2 linked regions of the Rhodopseudomonas palustris genome follow. The protein of the gene in region 2 interacts with the protein of the main gene of each other region in a pairwise test. Links are inferred from orthologs where the notes say so. Each region holds a gene or a part of one and is shown on either strand. Other genes may lie near its edges.

Region 1 (3,421 bases), 3.2 Mb from region 2 along the record:
AAGGTGTCGCAAAAATCGACGACGGCCGCCACGACAGCCTTAAAAAAGGGTTAACGCATCGAAGAAGAATTACTCCCGTGCGTCGCACAATCCGGTTCGGCCCCGATTCGCCACGTGCCATAGTCCGAGCTGATTCGTGGTGTCGGATATCTACGTTGTCATGACTTTGGTATCGTCGCTTCCGGGCCGTCCGCGCGTCTCACGCGCCCGGCGCAGCCATTCCCGCGTCCCGCTGATGATAGGCGGCGCGATAAGCGCGGCCTCGATTGCGGCCGTTGCCTACCTGCTGTGGCCGACTTGGCATGTGCAGACGGTGGGTGATCCGGATCGCACCCCGGTGACGATTGGCGACACCCTGTTCAATGTGCCGACCAAGGCATTTCGGGTGAAGTATCAGCGCCGTTCCGGGCCGCAGGAGCGCGTGGACCTCGCCTTCCTGTATCCGTCACTGCTGCCGCCGGAGCGCGCTACGCACAAGACGGCAGAGGAAATCGCAGAGTTTCAGCCGATTGATCGGCTCTTCGTCTCGATCGCTACACATCAAGACACTCTGGCTCCAGAGACGCGGCTGCGCACGATCTATCCGCGCTACCTGGCTCCAGTCGCCCCGCAAACGGCGGACGGGCTTACCCTCCGCCCCTTCCTCGAAGGCTCACCATACGCCAACGAGGATCTGTTCACGGCGGAGCAACCGGAGCTATCGGCGCGCTGCACGCGTGATCGGCAAACGCCGGGAATGTGCCTTAGCGAAATGCGGATCGAAGGCGCCGACCTCACCTTCAGGTTTCCGCGCCAGTGGCTGACGCAGTGGCAGAGCGTCGCGGGTGCGATTGCGCGGCTGGCCGCGCAGTTGCACGTGCGGGGCTGATGGGCCGAGAACGGCCTTACTCGACGTCGGCCAGGTCGTCTTCCAGGATCGCCATCTGGAACTGGAACGAGCGATCGTCGTCCTCGTCGTCGACGAACAGCACGCCGATGAACTCCTCGCCGATATAGACTTCGGCAGAATCTTCCTTCTTCGGCCGCGGCACCACGCGGATTTTCGGATTGCCGAACACCCGCTTGAGATAGGCATCGAGCTTTCTGACTTCCTGAACGTCCACGGTGATCTCCAATTCAAATGGGCGATGGCTGGCGCAGCGCCGATGGCATTGATGTCGTCGCGCGATCGGCCATGGCCGGGGTCGCCGTCAGTACTTTCTCACGGCCGCTGCCGCAACCCCTCGTCGCGAGTTGCGAACCGCAATCGAGGCCGACCACAATTCGGCCGATTAGAGCCCAATCGCGTTGATCATCTGATCCATGGTGCGTGACGGCTCGGCGCAGCCGGCCTCACCGACCACCTTGGCCGGCACACCGGCGACGGTCATATTGTGCGGCACCGACTTCAGCACCACCGACCCCGCAGCAATGCGCGCGCAGTGCCCGACTTCGATGTTGCCGAGAATCTTTGCGCCGGCGCCGATCATGACGCCGCGCCTGATCTTCGGATGGCGATCCTCGTGCTCCTTGCCGGTACCACCGAGCGTTACGCCGTGCAGGATCGAAACGTCGTCGTCGATCACCGCGGTCTCGCCGACCACCAGGCCGGTGGCATGATCGAGGAAGATGCCGCGTCCGATCTTTGCCGCTGGATTGATGTCGGTCTGAAACACCGCCGATGCGCGGCTCTGCAGATAGAGCGCGAAATCCTTGCGGCCCTTGCCGAACAGCCAATGCGCCAGACGATGCGTCTGAATGGCGTGGAAACCCTTGTAGTACAGCAGCGGATCGATGAAGCGCGAGGTCGCCGGATCGCGATCAAACACCGCCACCATATCGGCGCGAAACGCGTTGCCGATATCAGGTTGATCGCGCAGGGCGTCTTCGTACGTCTGGCGGATCAGATCGCCGGACAGCGCCGCATGATCGAGCCGCTCCGCCACACGATGCACCACCGCGTCTTCCAGACGATCGTGATGCAGCACGCTCGCAAAGATGAAGGATGCCAGCTCGGGCTCGCGCCGAACGATGTCTTCGGCTTCGTTCCGCACCCGCTCCCAGATCGGATCGAGCGCCGTCACGTTCGCACTCTGCGGATTGATCTGATGCATCACCATGCCGGCTCTCTCGATCGGGTCGCTCAAAACACTATACCACGTCAGCCGCGGCGCTGTCGCGGCGCCTGACGTGGGCGCCGCGGCACTTTCCAAGACTCGTTAAACCCTTGAAGCCAGCCGATATTCCGAGAGCTCGGCGCCACGGTCGCGCGCCCCTCACCTTTTCAAGGTGGGCGGCATCGGCGACGGAATCAAGGCCGGACAGAGGTGAGGCACCCGCTCACGGTCGCCGCGCCAGGAAATCTACCACCCCTTCCTTATAGACCCGGTCGCCGACGGCACGCATGTGATCGCGCCTCGGGATATCCAGCACCTGCGAGCCCGGAATGATGTCGCCGAGTTCGTGTGCCGAGCCGGCAACGTCATCGTCGGTGCCGACCGCGATCAGCACCGGGACGGCAATCTGCGCGGCATCCTCGCGGCTCATCAATCCGCGCGATCCGCGCATACAGGCGGCAAGCGCTTTGCGATCGGAGCGGGTCTGATCCGCGAAGGCGCGAAAGGTGCGACCAACCGGATCGGTGACATCGTCGAGCACGTCCGCCTCGAGCGCGCGCGCGACGTTTTCACCGGGACGTCCTTCGTTGCTGAGGAGCCCCATGCCGAGACCGCCGAGCACGACCGAGCGGACCCGCTGCTCCTGCCTCCGCGCGAGATTGGCGCCGATCCGCGCGCCCATCGAATAGCCCATGACGTCGGCGCGCGCGATGCCGAGATGATCCATCAGCGCCACCGCGTCGGAGGCCATCGCCTCGAGCGTGTAGTCGTTCGGATCGTACAGCTTGCTGGACTCGCCGTGGCCGCGATTGTCGATCGCGATGACCCTGCGTCCGGCGCGCTTCAATTCCGACAGCCAGGACGGATACACCCAGTTGACGTTCTTGTTCGAAGCGAAACCGTGAATGAGCAAAATGGGCTCGCCCTCGCCTTCGTCGAGGTAAGCGATCTTGACTCCGGCGTGATCAAAGCTCGGCATCAGGTATCCGTCGTTGATGATGGGAATGAGCGTGGAGGGTTACTTCGTCAGGCCCGGAGGGCGGGCGCAGCCGAGCCACACGATCCGTCGCGTCGGCGAACGAGCATGCCCGCGATCCGCGCAATCGTAACGAACAGGATCGAACTTTATCATTCTTGCACCGCTCGCACTATGCCTCGGCTGCGGCAGATGCCGCGCCGATGGGCGGCTGCGGCTGTTTCGTCGCGGCGAGCGCGCGTTTGGCCGCCTTGCGTTTACGGCGATCGAGCCAGCGCTGCGTCAACCGTTCGGTGCCGGACTTCAGCGAGGTGACGAAGCCGATCAACATCAGCAGCGCGCTGAAAAT
Region 2 (3,302 bases):
GATCCAGAGGGCCGGCGGCAACAGCAGAAGAAGAAAACCCGACATCACTGATCCGTTCGCACGCGAATTCGAGCGTAGCAGTGCAGCCTGTCGGTGGCGGTGTAAAGCGAGCAGGGAAGCTGCGCCGGCGTGCCGAGTCGAGACGGCTTCCGGCCGAGGGTGGACTACGGGTCCAGCTCGGTGTCCCAATATAAGTAATCGAGCCAGCTCTCGTGCAGATAGTTCGGCGGGAACAGCCGGCCGTTGCGGTGGAGCTGATGCACTGTCGGGGCGAACGCGGTCTGGCGTGGGAACATCTTGGCTTGCTCGGGCGTCAGATTGCCCTTGCGCAAGTTGCACGGCGAGCAGGCCGCGACGACGTTCTCCCAGGTGGTCTGGCCGCCCTTGGAGCGCGGGATGATGTGGTCGAAGGTGAGATCGTCGGGCGCGCCGCAATATTGGCAAACGAACCGATCGCGCAGGAACACGTTGAACCGCGTGAAGGCCGGATTCGTGGTCGGTTTGACGAAGGATTTCAGAGATACGACGCTGGGGAGCCGGAATTCGAGGTTCGGGCTGTGCACCGCACGGTCGTAATGGGCGACGATATTGACGCGATCAAGGAACACCGCTTTGACCGCGTCCTGCCACGACCAAAGCGACAACGGATAGTAGCTGAGCGGCCGGAAGTCCGCGTTGAGCACCAGCACCGGCCAACCGCCATGTGAGACATGCGCGTTCAAGAAACGCTCCTGACCCCCGTCGATCGACGCTGCGAAGCAGCATGCGAAGGCATACTACAGTCAGGGTGACGGCCTTGTGAAGGGCGATGCAGAAATGTCCCTCCCGCAGGGCGGGATTTCAGCCCAAGCTGGGCCGCATAGGCAGCAGACGTATTCCAGAAAACTGTCGCTATAGAGGTGTTTGTTCCATTTTTACCAGCCGCGTTGACGGGGCCGTGGCGGGCTAGCAGATTGACCCTGACAGTTCCCGTAAATCCGCCAATCCAAGTGAGGAGGCGTCATGTCCAGCGCAGCAACCGCATCGATCAAAGCCGTCGCAGAAGCACCAGCCCATCGTCCCGGCCGCGGCCGGGTGTATGAGTCGATCGCCGATGCTTACGGCGATACGCCGCTGGTACGTCTGAACCGGCTGCCGCAGCAGCACGGCGTCAAGGCGACGATCTATGCCAAGCTCGAGTACTTCAATCCGGCGAGCAGCGTGAAGGACCGTATCGGTGCGGCGATGATCGCGGCGCTGGAGCAGGAAGGTATCATCAAGCCCGACACCGTGCTGATCGAACCGACCTCCGGTAACACTGGTATCGCGCTGGCCTTCGTGGCGGCCGCCAAGGGCTACCGGCTGAAGCTGGTGATGCCGGAATCGATGTCGATCGAGCGCCGCAAGATGCTCGCCTTCCTCGGCGCCGAACTGGTGCTGACCGAAGCCGCCAAGGGCATGAAGGGTGCGGTCGCGAAGGCCGAAGAGCTGGTGGCGGCGACCCCGAACGCCGTGATGCCGCAGCAGTTCAAGAACCTCGCCAACCCGGCGGTGCATCGCCGCACCACCGCGGAGGAGATCTGGAACGACACCGACGGCGCGGTCGATATCTTCGTGGCCGGCGTCGGCACCGGCGGCACCGTCTCGGGCGTCGGCCAGGTGCTGAAGCCGCGCAAGGCGTCGCTGAAGGTGGTGGCGGTCGAGCCGGAGGAAAGCCCGGTGCTGTCGGGCGGCGCGCCCGGCCCGCACAAGATCCAGGGCATCGGCGCCGGTTTCGTGCCGGACATTCTCGACCGTTCGGTGATCGACGAGGTGGTCAAGATCCCGAGCGCCACCGCGATCGAAACCTCGCGCGCGCTGGCGCGGCACGAAGGCATTCCGGGCGGCATCTCGTCGGGCGCCGCGATCGCTGCCGCGATCGAACTCGGCAAGCGGCCGGAAAATGCCGGCAAGACGATCGTGGCGATCGTGCCGTCGTTCTCGGAACGCTACCTGTCGACGGTGCTGTTCGAAGGCGTCTGATCGATCAGGCCGTGACGCTACAGCCGGATTGCGGGAGCCATGCCCGCGATCCGGCTCAGCACGGAGTGACCTTAAGTCACCACCAGATCGGTGCCGGTGAGCCGGCGGTAGGCATCGAGATAGCGCTTCGAGGTCGCCTCGACGATCTCGGCGGGCAGCTTCGGCGGCGGCGCTTCGCCGTTCCAGCGGCCGGCACGGCGTTCGGCGTCGAGATAATCGCGCAGCGGCTGCTTGTCGAATGACGGCTGCGACCGGCCCGGCGCGTACGTATCGGCCGCCCAGAACCGCGAACTATCCGGCGTCATCACCTCGTCGATCAGGATGATGCGGCCGTCCTTGTCGCGGCCGAACTCGAACTTGGTATCGGCGATGATGATGCCCTGCTCGCGGGCGACCTCTTCGCCCTGGGTGTAGATCGCGCGCGTCATGCTTTCGAGCGTGTAGGCGGCCTCGTCGCCGACGATCTCGCGCATCCGTGCGATGGTGATGTTCTCGTCGTGACCGGTCTCGGCCTTGGTGGCCGGCGAGAAGATCGGCGGCTCCAGCCGCTCGCTCTCCGTCAGCCCCGCGGCCAGCTTCTCGCCCGCCAGCGTGCCGGAGGCGGCGTATTCCTTCCAGGCCGAGCCGGTGATGTAGCCACGGATCACGCATTCGATCGGGAATACGGTGGTGCGTCGGCACAGCATGGTGCGGCCGGCCAGCGCCGCGCGATGGCCCTGCAGTGTCGGGACCGCGGCGATGATCTCGTCGATGTCGGCGCTGATCATGTGATGCGGCACCACGCCGCCGAGCTGGCCGAACCAGAATGCGCTCACCTGGGTCAGCACGGCGCCCTTCATCGGAATGGTCTCGCCCATCACCACGTCGAAGGCGCTGATCCGGTCGGTGGTGACGAGCAGCAGCCGGTCGTCGTCGACGGCATAGATGTCGCGCACCTTGCCGCGGCCGATCTTGGTCAGCGGCAGGTCGCTCGAGAGCATCGTGGTCATGGGCGGTGTTCCAGGCAGAGGCGGCCGCCGGCGCGGCCGGCGGCGGGGATCGTTGCGGGCCCGCAGTCTATCATTCCGGCAGCGGAATGAACTCGCTCTCGTTCGGGACTGCGGCGAAACGACCGGTTTTCCAGTCCTGTTTGGCCTGTTCGATCCGCTCTTTGCTGGACGAGACGAAATTCCACCAGATGTGGCGCGGCCCCTCCAGCGCGTCGCCGCCGAGGAACATCATCCGGGTGTCCGTCTTTGCCCGGACAGTGATGCGGTCGCCGGGGCGGAAAATCAGCAGGGTCGGGCCGACGTGACGCTCGC

What was found. Proteins that work in one complex are often made in the same cells at the same time.
Region 1: the proteins of cysK (region 2) and cysE interact in binary tests that used the Escherichia coli proteins (3 or more experiments, as listed by UniProt). The link is inferred for Rhodopseudomonas palustris from one-to-one orthologs.

The regions. Positions count from the first base shown.
Region 1 is NZ_CP058907.1:3,777,163-3,780,583, forward strand. The notes cover bases 186-3,137. They hold cysE (serine O-acetyltransferase), read right to left. Parts: upstream 2,100-3,137; coding sequence 1,272-2,099; downstream 186-1,271. Other genes in these bases: HZF03_RS17265 (hypothetical protein), read left to right, coding at 186-868; HZF03_RS17270 (DUF3126 family protein), read right to left, coding at 885-1,103; HZF03_RS17280 (alpha/beta fold hydrolase), read right to left, coding at 2,320-3,075. Also shown: more of HZF03_RS17265, read left to right, coding at 161-185; HZF03_RS17285 (hypothetical protein), read right to left, coding at 3,245-3,421.
Region 2 is NZ_CP058907.1:606,157-609,458, forward strand. What follows is about bases 169-3,001. They hold cysK (cysteine synthase A), read left to right. Parts: upstream 169-1,002; coding sequence 1,003-2,001; downstream 2,002-3,001. Other genes in these bases: HZF03_RS02810 (HNH endonuclease), read right to left, coding at 169-722; HZF03_RS02820 (phosphoribosylaminoimidazolesuccinocarboxamide synthase), read right to left, coding at 2,073-2,990. Also shown: HZF03_RS02805 (class I SAM-dependent methyltransferase), read right to left, coding at 1-45; more of HZF03_RS02810, read right to left, coding at 165-168; HZF03_RS02825 (pirin family protein), read right to left, coding at 3,061-3,302.